Linked DNA regions of Haloterrigena salifodinae. The protein of the gene in region 2 binds, or shares a complex with, the protein of the main gene of each other region. Links are inferred from orthologs where the notes say so. Each region holds a gene or a part of one and is shown on either strand. Other genes may lie near its edges.

Region 1 (6,788 bases), on a different replicon or contig from region 2:
TGCTCAATCTGAGTCTGCTTCGTTGGTACAAGTTCGAGGGGGTTCGATCATGACCAGCCCGGTCACGTTCGTCAAAGACCACTGGCGGCTGCTGCTGTTGGTCGTCTTCATCACCGGTTCGATGGTCTCCCTGTTTGTCCCCGGCGGCGTCATGGGGGGCAACGACTACGTCGAGACCCAGGACAGCGGGGCGACGAACCTCGAGTACGGACTTGACCTCGAGGGCGGGACGCGGATCAGCGCCCCCGTCACCGGGATGACCGCCGAGGACATCGACGCCGGCGCCGTCAGGGATAACGGCAGCGTCGATCAGGCACGGCTTACGGAAATCGAGCGAACGCTGTACGACGAAACCGGCCTCGAGACGGGGAACGTCCGCGTCAGCGTCGACGACGACGGAAACGCCCACGCCGAGCTGTTCACCGAGAACGTGAGCGAGGAGGAGTTCGCCGCCGCGCTCACCGAAGCCGGCGTCGAGGTCGATCCCAACGAGGACATCCGAAAGGGCGTGACCGCGGAGACGCGCCAGCAGATGGTCGATACGATCCAGTCGCGAATCAACGCGGCCGGCCTCTCTGGTGGCAACGTCTACGAATCGGCCAGGCTCGGCGGCGGCTACTACATCGTCACCGAGGCGCCGGACATGGGCGCCGACGAGCTTCGAGAGCTGCTCGCCGAGCGAGGGATCGTCGAAGTGCAGGCCTACCACCCGACCGAGGACGGCAACCACACGAACGAAACGGTCCTGAGCGGAGACGATATTGCGAAAGTCGATCCGCCAGAAATCAACCAGGACACCGGGGAAACCGTCGTTCCCGTTCAGGTCGACAGCAACGCCGCGCCAGAGTTCCAGTCGAGGTTGAACGAACTCGGCTTCACCGACCCGAACGTCGGTGTCCAGCAATGTGGGCTCCGCGGTGACGGCGAGAGCATCAACTTCGACCACGAGGGAGAGCGGTACTGTCTGCTCACGGTCATCGACGGCGAAGTCGTCGACGCCCACTCCATGGGCCCCCGTCTCGCGAGGTCGATGCAAGCCGGTTCCTGGGAGAACGATCCCACGTTCCAGATGGGCGCACAGAGCGCCCAGCAGGGCCAGGCGCTCTCGGTGAATCTCCAGTCCGGTTCGTTGCCCGCGCCGCTCGAATTCAGCGAGGCCCAGACCTACTCGCTGTCGCCGGCGCTGGCCGAACAGTTCAAGCTCTACTCGCTGGTGATCGGAGCGCTGGCGGTGATCACCGTCAGCGGCGTCGTCTTCCTGCGCTATCGGAACCCCCGCGTCGCCGCGCCGATGATCGTCACCGCGATGTCTGAGGTGCTCATCCTGCTCGGCTTCGCGGCGCTGATACGCATGCCGCTCGATCTCTCTCACGTCGCCGGCTTCATCGCCGTGGTCGGGACCGGGGTGGACGACCTCGTCATCATCGCCGACGAGGTGATGGAGCAAGGCGACGTCAGCTCGAGGCGGGTGTTCGAATCCCGCTTCCGAAAGGCGTTCTGGGTCATCGGCGCCGCCGCGGCGACGACGATCATCGCCATGTCGCCACTGGCCGTCCTGAGCCTCGGGGATCTGCGCGGGTTCGCCATCATCACCATCCTCGGCGTGCTCGTCGGCGTGCTCATCACTCGGCCCGCCTACGGGGACATCCTCCAGCGGCTGTTGACGGACAAGTAGCGCGGACAGACACGCAGCGGTCGTTTTCGCGGAGATCGGGTTTCAGCGGATACCGGCTTTCACCCGAGGACCTTCAGCTCTTGACGTAGAGACAGACGGTGGGTACTGGTTCTTGTGCGGATCACTCGAGACGCGAATCGGTTAGCCGACGCTTCGCTTGACGCCGACGAGAAGCAGTTGTGGTGTCGGCAGAAACGGGTCACCCCAGCTTACGTTCCGTCTCGACACCGCGGACACCAATCGACCGTTCCGTCGTCGCCGTAGGCGCGCTCGAAGTCGAGAGAAACGGGGTTCTCGCAGTTAGTACAGACTGGCATATCGAACACTGCAATTGATCCGGCCAACGGCAAGAGCGGGGCGCCTGCAAATGCAGCGGAACGTCGGCGTAGCTCTTGTCGAGTCACCTCCCTCGTCTCACGTCGGGACGACGGTCGTCACGCCGACGCTCTCGAGGACTAGCCAGACGACGAACAGGCCGTAGAGCCCAAGCAACAGTCGGGCCTCGCGCTCGGAGAGCGTCATCTCCGTCCGGATGATGGTAAAGAAGACGACCGTCGCGAGGATCAAGAAGCTCATCATCGGAACGATGTGGTCGAAGGTAACCGACAGGGTTCCGGCGACCAGCACGCCGGCCGGCACCGCGACGAGCAGGTCGAAAACGTTGCTCCCCAGGACGTTCGCGAGGCTGACCGACGAACGGCCCGACCGAGCGGCGGCGACGCTGACGAAGGCGTCGGGAACGCTCGAGCCCGCGGCGACGACGGTCATCCCCCAGAGAAACGCGGGGGTCCCGAAGGCCTCGCCCAGCCCGACCGCGGCTCGGACGAGTCCCTCGACGCCGACGACGATCACCACCAGTCCCAGCCCGAACCGGAGCCAAGCCCGCCCGAGGGCGACGTCGGTATCCGCCGCCGTTTCGTCCTCGGTGGTGTCCAGGTACTGGGTGAAGACGTAGAGTCCGTACAGGACCAGCGGAAACAGCGCGAGCGGCCGCGTGACCTCACCCTGGAGCCCCGCGCCCGCAGCCGGGTAGTAGATGACCGCCAGCGAGAACGTCAACAGCAGCGCGGCGACCGCGAGCATGTAGAACAGCGCCTCCTTGTAGACCAGATCCCGGCCCGTCGTCATTCCCTCGTCGTCGGCCGCGAGGACCGAGATGGCCGGGATCGCCAGCAGATTGAAAACGGCCGACCCGACGATCGTACCGATACCGACCTCGAACTCGCCGTGTAACAGCGTCGAGACGAGCACGCTCACCAGTTCGGGCATGCTCGAGCCAGCGGCGGCGATGATCGCCCCCTGGACGACCGCCGGCACGCCGTACCCCGCAGCGAGGCGGTTCGCGGATGTCTCGAGCCACGCGCTGCCCTTCCAGACGACGGCCGTTCCGACGGCGGCGAGCGCGAACAGGACGACCACGTCGAGCATGCTTGATGCTGCGTAGCCGTCACGCATAAAACGGTCGACAGGTCGGCGACGAATCCCAGCGAGAGGGCGTCGCTACCAGTCGATCAGATAGTAGGCGAACGCAGCCAATCCGGCGACACTTCCCACAGTGGCTATCGTCGCAGTGATCGTGCCGGCGACTCCTCTCGAGAGGCCGAGCGATACGAGAGCGTCCGTTCCGAACGCCAACACGAACGCGACGCCGAACACCGGCACGCCCAACATGAGAACGACGAGCAGTCGTCCGAGCAGTACGTCCCCAATCCCGACGATAATCGATCGAAACACGGCGATTATATCATACTTAGTGAATTAAATAGTTACTAATACGACCCGGTGAATTTCTTCGACTCGGACCGATCACCAGCGATCGTCTCGAGCGGCACGGCTCGGCGCTCAGAACTCGCCGAGACCCGTCTGCTGGGCCTCGGCGAGCAGATCCTCGCAGGTCGACCACGTCTCCCGCGCGAACGGGGGGAGATCGCCGTGCTCGTCGACGTAGGACGCGAGGAACTCGCGGGTGTTCGGATCGCTCGGGTAGCCGCTGCCGACGGACTCGTACCCGTCGACGCGGTCCGCGAGGGCGGCGACGTGAGCGTCGCGTTCGACCTTGGCGACGATACTGGCCGCGCCGACGATCGGCGACTCGTCGTCGGCGCCGTGGCGCGCCTCAATCTGGAGGGCGGCAGCGAGCGAGTCCGACGTTGACGGGAGGGACGTACAGGCCTCCCTGACGCGACGAGCGAAGCGGTCCTCGTCGGTGTCGCAGGCGTCGCAGAGTCCGGTGATCGGAGCCGGCTCGACGGCGTCGGCCTCGAGCGTGTCACCGTCGGATCCGCCCGGCTCGAAGTCGAGGTCCGTGAGCGCGCCGCCGATCGCCTCGGCGTGGGCCGCGACGGCCAGCGAGTTCATGTCCGTCTCCGGATCGTCGATGCGCGCGGGCGTGATCTCCGCGACGCCGACGCGAACGCGGTCGTCCTCGCGGATCGTCGCCGCCAGTTCCTCGCGGCGTTCGGGTGCGAGTCGTTTCGAGTCCGCGATTCCGTCCGGGAGCGCCGCGGGGTCCCCGCAGTGGACCGCCGCGGCGAACATCGACCCGAGCGCGGGTCCCTTGCCGGCTTCGTCGACGCCGAATGGCATGCCTCGAGGGTCCGTCGCCGACGGCTAAACCGTTGCGCTGTTCGGTCGCAACGCGAAGAAGACTCGCCGTCGGCAACCGCTCCTATCAGGCGTCCGCCGCGGCCGCCTCGCCGTCGTCCCGCGGCTCGTCGAGGAAGTACTCCTCGAGTTCGAACGGTTCCTCCTCGCCCTCGACGCCGAACACGTCCAGCGCCGTGACCTCGGCGTCGGTCTCGAGCAGGCCGGCCAGGCTCGGCTCCGTGCGGCCCGCGTCGCTGCTGATCAGTTCCTTCACGTAGAGGCCACCTTCGCCGTGGAGGCGGACCTCGGCCTCGGTCGGCGACCGCAACTCGCCGTCGATGTCGTAGACGGTTCGCTCGCGGGTGAGGTCGGCCCGCCGGTGGTCGACGCGCTGGGGCGTATCCTGCTGGACGGTCGTTCCCGTCAGTTCCTCGAAGGCGGCCTCGAAGTCGGCCTCGTCGACCGGCTCGGCGAACTCGACGTCGGCGCGGTAGCGCTTGCTCGCGTCGTGTTCCTTGACGCGCTCGACCATCTCGTAGGTCGCGAGTCGAAGACCCTCGACCTCGACGCTCCCTTCGGCGGCCGCGTTGATCTCGCGCTCGAGTTCCGCCGGGTCGGGGTCGCGAATCTTGGGCCGTTTGACTTCGAGGACGAACGGGCGGCCCTCCTCGAGCATCCGGGCGTCGACGTCCTCGCGACCGGCGCCGTGGAAGGTCCCCTCGTCGCCGTCCATGGCGTCGACGACGTGGGGACGGACAACTTGTTCGACGCTGGTATCGTACATGTAGCCCGAGCCGCCGCAGTAGTCGCAGGGTTCCTCGCCGTCGTCGCTCAACTGGGTTCCGCTACCGCCACACTCCCGGCAGGGCCACTCCGTCTGGGGAATGTCCCGCTCGAGTTTGCGGTACCGGCCGTAGACGAAGGCGGGGTTGAGCTGGATATCGACCGCGTGGCTCGTGACCGATTCCGACTCGAGAGCCTCGAGGGGATCGAACGCCGCGAGGTCGACGATCCCGAGGACGTCGGGGCGGTCGAAGTCGACGTCGGTGCCGGTCTTCGCGCCGACGCGACGGCCGACCTCGCGGTTGGCCTCGCGCTTGAACGACTCGCCGACGTCCGGCTCGAGGCCGGCGTCCTCCCTGAGGAGTCGGTCGTTTTCCTCGACCAGTGGCGGGACGCGGCTTCCGACCTGGTAGGTCGCGAAGTCGGCGTCCTCGAGGGCGTCGACGACGGTCTCGGCGATCGCGTCGACGGTGCCCGAGTACCCCTCGCAGACCCAGCAGTCGGCGGGCTCGTCGGGCTCGAAGTCGGCGTCGTCTTCCATCGCGATCGTCGTCCGCAGCGCCCGGCCGCGCTCGGCGTTGGTCAGTCCGAAGCTCCGCTCGGCGAAGGGGCGACCGAGACAGGAGTCACAGACCGGCCCCGTCTCGAGCAGCGCGCGGGCGTCTTCCGTGATCATATCACGGGAATCGGGCGGCCGCGGGTAACACGTTTTCCCTTCGGTCCGTCGGTGGGGGAGTCGCCCGGATCGTTCCCGCGGCCGGCACGTCATTCCCTCTCGGGATAATGTATTGATAAGCAGACTCTCAAGTGGCCCGGACGTTCAAATGGGTCGAGTGCTAGCCTCGCCTATGAACGGACACACCCCGGACCGTCGCGAGTTCCTCGCGCTCGCCGGTACCGGCCTCGTCGGTGCCGTCGCCGGCTGTACCGAGCCCACCGCCAGCGACTCGATAGAGGGCTCGTCCTCGCACTCGATTTCGCAGGAGATCGATCCGGACAAGCGCGCGGACGGCTCGACGTACACCGACGTCTACGAGGCGGTCATCGACTCGGTCGCACAGGTTCGGGCGCTAGGCGCCGGGAGCCCGTACGGTGGCGACCGGAGCGGCGGCCAAGGCTCGGGCTTTCTCGTCGACGACACCCACCTCGTCACGAACGAGCACGTCGTCGCCGGCGCCGACACCGTCGACCTCCAGTACATCAACGGCGACTGGTCGGCCACCAAAATCGTCGGCGCCGACTTCTACAGCGACCTGGCCGTCCTCAAGGTCGATCACGTCCCCGACGAGGCGACGCCCCTCGAGCTGGCCGCCGAGCGCTCCGTCGTCGGCCAAGAGGTGCTCGCGATCGGCAACCCCTACGGGTTCGAGGGCTCCATGTCGAAGGGGATCGTCAGCGGCGTCAACCGCACGCTCGACATGCCGGACCGGACGTTTTCGTTTTCGAACGCGATCCAGACCGATGCCGCGGTCAACCCCGGCAACAGCGGCGGCCCGCTGGTCAACCTGGACGGCGAAGTCGCCGGCGTCATTACCGCCGGCGGCGGGGACAATATCGGCTTCGCGATCCCGTCGGCGGTCGCGAGTCGAGTCGTCCCCTCGCTGATCGAGACCGGAACCTACGACCACTCCTACATGGGGATCACCCTCTCAACCGTCGACCGGTATATCGCCGAGGCCAACGACCTCCCCGAGGCGACCGGCGTCATCGTCACCGGCGTCGAGTCCGGCGACCCGGCCGACGG
Region 2 (7,029 bases):
GCTATCGGGACCCAGTACGGCGGGTCCAGCGGCACACTCTCTCCCCAAGGCGGTGAACTGCTCGTCGGCGCCATCACCGGCTTTATCATCCTGATGCTCGCGGTCGGCATTGGTCTCGCGTACCTCCTGAACGACCCCGAGGACGGCCTCGAGACCGACGACGAGACGGACGCCGACACCGGCAGCGCGATCTGACGGCGGCACAATACTTTTTGCAGTTATTGCGTTGATATACTGTATGCGCAGTCCCGACGCCGCTCTCGACGCCGAATCGACGCGATCTCGCTCGAGGTGGTCGGTGATCGCCGCCGTCGTCGGAACCTTCGTGTTCGGATCAGCGATTGTCGGTCTCTCGGCATCGGTCCTCGAGGCGCCCGCCGCCGTCGGCGCGGTCGCGGTGCTGACGCTGCTCGCGGCCGCCCTCGCGTGGCGTCGCGCCGCGACGGCCGGCGAGACCGCCGCCGACGACGAGGAGGTCCGGGACGTCTGGAACACGATCCCGTCTTGGCAGTACGACGGCCGGCACGCCGAATCCGGTGGCCTCACGCGCGGCGAACAGGAGAGCGCGCTCCGGGAGATTCAGCAACGGGCCGACGACCTCGAGGAGCGAGAGCGCAACTAATGCAGAATCAGTCGCCGCTGGCCGACTGCTCCTCGCGCTCGGCCTCCCGCCAGTCATCGATCTCGTCGTCGTCGGCGTCGTCGATCCGCTCCTCGTAGTAGGCCATCGGGTGAGGAATGCGTTCACAGAGGTCGTCCTTGTTCACGCAGTCGCCGTAGGACTGCATCGTCGCACAGGAGGGCGGCGAGTACTCCGTCGGCGAACTGTCGCCGCGGATGTGGTCGGTCTGGTAGCGGGTCATCTCCTCGCCGAACGACGAGTTGACCCGGTAGAGTTCGACGATTTCGTCGGTCGTCATCCCGATGCTCGTCAGGAAGGCGGTGATCGCAAACCGCGAGTGGTGGGGCAAGTGTTCGCCCTTCTGGATATCGTCGAGCAGGGCCTTCATACACGGCGGGAACAGGTCAGGAACGACAGTATCGATGTCCTGCGTGAGTTCGAGATCGGCGAGTACCTCGCGGATCTCGGCGGCCTCGTCCTCGAGGGCAGCGGCGATGACTGCGGGAACGTCGAAGGGGAGGCCGTCCTCGATGCGGCCCCGGATGGCCTCTCGGAGCAGGGTCAGGAGTTCGTCGTGGTCGACCGGCACCTCGCCGTCGGTCAGCGCGCGGTTGACCAGGTGCCACTCGTCGCCCCACAGGTCCTCGGCGAGGGGAAGGTAGGTGCCGACGTCGATCCGGTAGCCGTCGGCGGTCTCCCGGACCGCGCCGTCGAGGTCGAACTCCGCGAGAAGGGTCTCGAGGTCCAGCCCGGTCGACTCGACGCTTTTCAGTTCCGTGGTGTCCTCGAAGTCGGTCGTAAAGCGATCGTAGGCGGTCGCGGCCTCGGCGCGGGCGTACTTGCGAACGAGGACGCGCTCCTCGACCATCGAGACGAGGACGCGCGCGACGGGATAGGAGAGCAGTTCGACGCGCGTGTCTCGTCGCGGCTCGCCCGTCTCGCCGTCCTCGAGGGCCGCCACCACGCGCTCGCGGGCGCGGTTGACGACCGCCCGATCCTGGTCGACGACGGTGGCCAGATCGACGGCCTCCGTCGCCACGGCGTCGCGGGCGGTCTCGAGGAACGGGTACCGGGCGTGCAGTCGCTGCATCGGTAATGGGATGTTACTGCGTGGGGTTAAAGCCGCTGATTGTTCGACGGGGGACGATCGCGAGTAAGCCGCGATTGGACCGCCCCGCGACGGGCGATGGAGGCGATATCGACCGGTTTTCGGCCAGTCGTCGGGATCGATTTCAAGGGCGTCCGACACGTCTCTCCGAGTATGCCACGGGCCACTCGAGACGGCGTGTCGATCCACTACGAATACGACGAGAGCGAGGGCGGCGGAACGCCGGTCGTCTTCGTGCAGGGACTGGGCTACGGGCGCTGGATGTGGCGCTGGCAGCGCGAGGCCGTCGCGGACGACCGGGACGTGATCGCGCCCGACAACCGCGGGACGGGTCGATCCGACGTCGGCCTCCCCCCGCTGCTCCCGCGCCTGCCGCGGAAACTCCGCGCGCCCCTCATCTTCAAACTGGCCGGCTACTCGATCGGCGGCCTCGCCGCGGACCTCGAGGAAGTCCTCAAAGACGCCGGCGTCCGCCAGGCCCACGTCGTCGGCGCGAGCATGGGCGGAATGATCGCCCAGCGCTACGCGCTCGAGTACACGCGGGCGAAGACGCTGACGCTGTGCTGTACGAGCCACGGCGGCCCCGACGCGGTCCCGGTTCCCGACGAGACCCAGGAATTCATCTTCGACGTCCCCGACGGCGCGAGCGAGCGCGAGAAACTCCGCCACCGGATGCGCCCCGCCTTCACCGAGCGGTTTACGAATCGGAACCCGCACCTGATGGACCGGATCATCGAATGGCGACTCGAGCAGGACGCCGACGATCCGGCTCGCGAGGCTCAGGCTGCGGCCGTCCTCGACTTCGACGTCAGCGATCGGCTCGAGGGGCTCCGCGTGCCGACACTGGTGCTCCACGGGACCGACGACCGCGTGGTCCCCTTCGAGAATGGGCTGTTACTCGAGGAGGCGATTCCGAACGCGCGACTCGAGCGGTTCGAGGGCGGCTCGCACTGCTTTTTCATCGAGCACGCCGATCGGATGAACGAGGAACTGCGGGCGTTTCTTGCAGACCACGACTGATCGCCTGCGGCGGCCGCGTGAACCCCGGATCTACGCGGTCGGGGCGGCGCCGTCGTAGAACTGGATTCGACCGTCGCTTCGCACGCCGATCTCGTACCCCGCGTAGGGGAACCAGAGTTCGTGGGTGCTGGCGTCCGCTCGCCGGGCGTGGTCGACCAGCGAGTCTAGCGCGTCAGGATCGATAGCCTCGTAGAGGGGCTCGAGATCGACCGGGCGGCTGCCGGTCAGTGCCGCGACCGCCGTGATGACGGCCTCGCTGGCTCGCTCGCCGACGTCCGGATCGAACGTCGTCGTGAACGTCGGCTCGTCCGCGTCGCTGGTGTCCGCCGGACCGTCTGTGGAGGGCATGGCCCGGACTACTCGAGAGAGACTGGTAGCCTCCCACCTTCCCATATGATATTTTTAAGTAATAGCGTGCTCCCGCGGCCGCCGTCGCGACCGTCGAGTGGTGCCGTCGGCAGTCAACCGAGCCGAACGGCGGTTCGATTCAGTCGCTCTGGATGCGCGGCGCGAGCATGTAGGTGACCTGACCCTGCCCCTCCGCGAAGCCGAAGTAGATCTTGACCGGGAACTCCTCGCCGAGGTGGAGCGTGACTTCGGTATCCGAGGGGATTGCCTTGTTCATGTCCTTCAGGTAGTCCAGCGAGAACAGCGAGTGGGCCGGGCCGACCTGCAGGTCGATCAGATCCGCTTCGGTGAGTTCGAGGTGGACGTCGTCGGTGTCGCCCTCCGCGTCGACGTAGAAGTACTCCTCGCCCTCGTCGACGCCCAGCGCGATGTGGTCGGAGACCATGTCGGCGGCCTTGACCGATCGGTTGACGTCTTTCCCCTCAAGGACGACCTCCGCGGGTAGATCGAGGTCCGGAATGTCCGGCTCCTGGCGGATCGAGTCGGGGTCGATCAGCGCCAGGGTGTACTCGAGCCCTTCGATCTGGATCTGTAGCTTCCGCGTCTCTTCGTCGAGTTCGAGCTGGACGAGCTGGCCGGACTCGGCCATGCTCGCGATGTCCTCGAGCCGCGAGAGGTCGACGCCGATCAGCCCGCCGTCGGCCTCGTAGGATTCGAACGCCGAGGCATCGAGCGAGAGGTCGACCATGCCGACGTTAGCGGGATCGACGGCCCGGATTTCGAGGCCGTCCTCCTCGAGGTGGATCTTGCACTCGTCGACCAGCACGCTGATCGAATCGAGCGCGCTGGTGAGCGTTTCCGCGCTCACGATGGCCTTGAACATATACGCCGGGCTACGGACGGTTGCCATAAAAAGCCACCCTTTACGCGCGACTCCGCGGAGGCGATCGCTCGCGGCCGCGGATCCGGTCAGTACTCCTCGCGTAACCGGATCGCCTCGTCGGTGATGTCGTCGATCGCATCGTGGCGGAGCGGGTACTGGCTCTGGGCGTCCCGCCCCCAGCCCAGTCGGCTCTCGAGGTCGCCGCCGAGTTTCGCCTGCTCGGGTTCGACGGACACCGTCCCCTTGTTGGCGTCAATGTCGACTACGACGCCGATCTCGGTGCCGTTGCTGTCGAGGATCCGTTTTCCGGCTTCGTCCGCCGTGATCTCCTCGCTCATGCGTAGCCGTCCACTGTTCGACGGAATACCTGCTGGCCCGGTGTTCGCAACCGAGTCAATCGGAGGCTGGTCGCGGATCGCGGACCGCGGACCGCTCGACCCCGTCAGGATTCGATCTTTTCGACGATCTCTTTCGCCTCTTCCTCGGCTTTGTCCTCGCCAACGCTTTTCTTGATGAGTACGCTGGTTACCTCCCAGTCGTCCTCACCCTCGACCTTCCCGGTACGTACCTCGCTCCCCTCGGAGACGGACTCCGCCGGATCCTCCGCCCAGTCGGGCGTCCGGACCTCGTCGTACTCGTCCGGATCGCGGAACCGAACGTGGATGTAGTCGTCCTCGGTCTCCACCTTGTTGACGTCTGGTACGTCTGCCATACGCGGACGTCCGTCGGCCGCGCGCCTAACGGTACACCCTGAATACGCTCCCTCCCGAGTCGGGATCCGAAGCCGATCGAAGGGCGACGAGTCCGTTCGCAACTCACTCGAGGTGGGTCGCGAACCAGTCGGCGGCGCGGTCGGCGACGGCCTCGAGTTCGCCCTCGCCCTCGAAGAGGTGGCCGGCGCCCTCGACGATCCGGAGGTCCCGCTCGCAGGCCAGCGCGTCGTGGACCTCGCGGTTCACCTGCAGGACCGACTCATCCTCGCCGCCGACGATCAGCAGCGTCGGCGCGCGGACGTCGTCGACGACCTCGGCCGCCAGATCGACGCGGCCGCCCCGAGAGACGACCGCCCCGATCTCGGTCTCCGGGCGGACCGCTCCGCGGAGCGCCGCTGCGGCGCCCGTGCTCGCGCCGAAATAGCCGACCGTGCGGCCACCGCTCTCCGGACGCTCGCGGAGCCACTCGGTCGTCGCGACGAGCCGATCGGTCAACAGCGGGATGTCGAACCGGGTCTCCCGGTCCCGGTCTTCGCGTTCGGTGAGCAGATCGAACAGGAGCGTTCCCAGCCCCCGCTCGCGTAACCGCTCCGCCACGAAGTTGTTCCGCGGGCTGTGCCTGCTGCTGCCGCTTCCGTGGGCGAAGACGACCAGGCCGTTCGATCCCTCCGGGACGGCGAGTTCTCCCTCGAGGGTCGCGTCGGGCAACTCGATGTCGGTCACGGTGGGCGATCCGTCGGCCGGCATACGCGTCGCTCCACCGAGGACGGAGTTGAGTGTTGGGGGCGGCGTCGCCGCCGATCGCTCGAGGGGATCGTTCGGCGCGGCGGCCGCGCTCGTACCGAACGCGCTTGCGAACGACCCTCGGGCCGAAAGCGGTCGCGCTCGAGACCGCTCGCAGGGTGCGCACGCAAGGAAACGGTGTTTTCCGCGGCAGTCGTAGCTTGCCACCATGAGCGACCCGGACACAGACTGGACGTTCGAGGACGTCTTCGCCGACGCGCTCGAGGCGGTGCCAGACGAGCACCGCGATCCGGAACAGTTCGTCCCCGGCGTCGGGCCGCTGTCGGCCGACGTGATGCTCGTCGGCGAGGCGCCGGGCGGCCAGGAAGTCGAGCAGGGCGAACCGTTCGTCGGCCAGGCCGGCCAGCAACTGAACCGCGCCCTCGAGTCGATCGGCCACGACCGGCGGGAGTTGTACATCACCAACCTCGTCAAGGTGCGGCCGCCGGAGAACCGCGATCCTCACGTCGACGAGATCGAGGCCTGGTGGCCGGTGCTCGAGGCCGAACTCGAGCGCGTCGATCCCGCGGTCGTCGTCCCGATGGGCAGTTTCTCGACAGCCGAACTCCTCGAGACCGACGAGACGATCACGGACCTGCACGGCGAGGCATTCGAGCGCGAGGTGCCACCCGCTTCGCACGCCTCGGACGGGGAGGATACCGACTCCTCGAGCGAGGGAGGGTCCGACCCGGGAGAACGGACGGAGCGGATCGTCCGCCCGTCGTTTCACCCGGCCGCAGCGCTGTACGACCGGAGTAAGGTCGACGCGATCGAGTCGGATCTGCGGGCGGCCCTCGAGTCGGCGTGAGCGCTTGACCCCGATAACCGGCGGTGTCGGTCGGTGAGCGCCCGAGCACCTGCAGGCAGGAAGGGCTTTTTCTGGCCGGGCGAACCCCGAGGAGATGAGCCCGAGCTTCACCAGCGACGACGTCGGAAAGCCCGTTGAGACGGCCGACGGCGAACGGGTCGGTGTCGTCGCCGACGTCGATCCGGAGACCGCCTACGTGGAACCAGCGTCGGACGTCGGCGACTCGACGCGAGCCGCTCTCGACTGGGGGAGCGGCGAGGAGGCTGTCCCGCTTGCCGACAGCGCCGTCGGCGAATGGACCGGGGACGCGATCCGACTCGAAGCCGAGGTCGCGGCGGACGCCGTCACGTCGGGCGACGAGCCGAACGAGGAGGCGTCGTCCGACGACGGGGCTGCCGAGATCGGCTCCCAGGACGCCGACTACGACCCCGGCGAGCCGGTAGCCTCGAACCCCACCGAAGCGCCGCCCGACGAGCCCGGGACGACGCCGGATAACGAAATCGGCAACCGAGAGGGGACGGACCCGATGGTCGAGGACGACGAGTTCTACGACTCCCCGGAGGATGGGCCGCGGGTCGATCCCGACGACCAGATGGAGTCGCCGGCGGAGATCGAATCGTCACAGGATACGGCGGGCCGGGTCGAGGAGACGACCGCCGACGACCGCGACCGCGACGACGTCGACGTCGATCCCGACGAGGTGACCGACGGCGAGCCGGAGGCCGAGATCGATTCCGAGGAGGA

The links. Proteins that work in one complex are often made in the same cells at the same time.
Region 1: the proteins of EH209_RS16250 (region 2) and rnhB are in contact, whole or in part, in a crystal structure (PDB 3P83), measured with the Archaeoglobus fulgidus proteins. The link is inferred for Haloterrigena salifodinae from one-to-one orthologs. Residues at the interface, in WP_010877842.1 of Archaeoglobus fulgidus: Val39, Ala42, Asn43, Val44, Ala45, Met46, Leu125, Asp168, Ser194, Asn218, Tyr219, Pro220, Ile237, Leu238, Ala239, Pro240, Arg241, Ile242, Glu243, Ser244; in WP_010878125.1 of Archaeoglobus fulgidus: Ala74, Ile178, Ala179, Ile183, Arg190, Ser195, Asn196, Leu197, Arg198, Gln199, Lys200, Thr201, Leu202, Asp203, Phe205.

What each region holds. Positions count from the first base shown.
Region 1 is NZ_RQWN01000002.1:258,453-265,240, reverse strand. The notes cover bases 2,390-5,117. They hold rnhB (ribonuclease HII), read right to left. Parts: upstream 4,262-5,117; coding sequence 3,518-4,261; downstream 2,390-3,517. Other genes in these bases: EH209_RS10075 (tRNA pseudouridine(54/55) synthase Pus10), read right to left, coding at 4,347-5,117; EH209_RS10085 (hypothetical protein), read right to left, coding at 3,176-3,409; EH209_RS10090 (sodium:calcium antiporter), read right to left, coding at 2,390-3,103. In the rest of the region: protein translocase subunit SecF, read left to right, coding at 1-53; EH209_RS10095 (preprotein translocase subunit SecD), read left to right, coding at 50-1,675; EH209_RS25250 (DUF7563 family protein), read right to left, coding at 1,885-1,992; more of EH209_RS10090, read right to left, coding at 2,090-2,389; more of EH209_RS10075, read right to left, coding at 5,118-5,720; EH209_RS10070 (S1C family serine protease), read left to right, coding at 5,893-6,788. UniProt on the Methanocaldococcus jannaschii protein: Endonuclease that specifically degrades the RNA of RNA-DNA hybrids.
Region 2 is NZ_RQWN01000003.1:342,595-349,623, reverse strand. The notes cover bases 2,110-5,078. They hold EH209_RS16250 (DNA polymerase sliding clamp), read right to left. Parts: upstream 3,982-5,078; coding sequence 3,238-3,981; downstream 2,110-3,237. Other genes in these bases: EH209_RS16235 (dienelactone hydrolase family protein), read right to left, coding at 4,797-5,078; EH209_RS16240 (hypothetical protein), read right to left, coding at 4,424-4,693; EH209_RS16245 (PRC-barrel domain containing protein), read right to left, coding at 4,068-4,319; EH209_RS16255 (HalOD1 output domain-containing protein), read right to left, coding at 2,781-3,098; EH209_RS16260 (alpha/beta fold hydrolase), read left to right, coding at 2,110-2,750. In the rest of the region: EH209_RS16275 (DUF7472 family protein), read left to right, coding at 1-195; EH209_RS16270 (hypothetical protein), read left to right, coding at 239-622; DNA primase regulatory subunit PriL, read right to left, coding at 630-1,712; more of EH209_RS16260, read left to right, coding at 1,884-2,109; more of EH209_RS16235, read right to left, coding at 5,079-5,441; EH209_RS16230 (uracil-DNA glycosylase), read left to right, coding at 5,647-6,285; EH209_RS16225 (hypothetical protein), read left to right, coding at 6,380-7,029.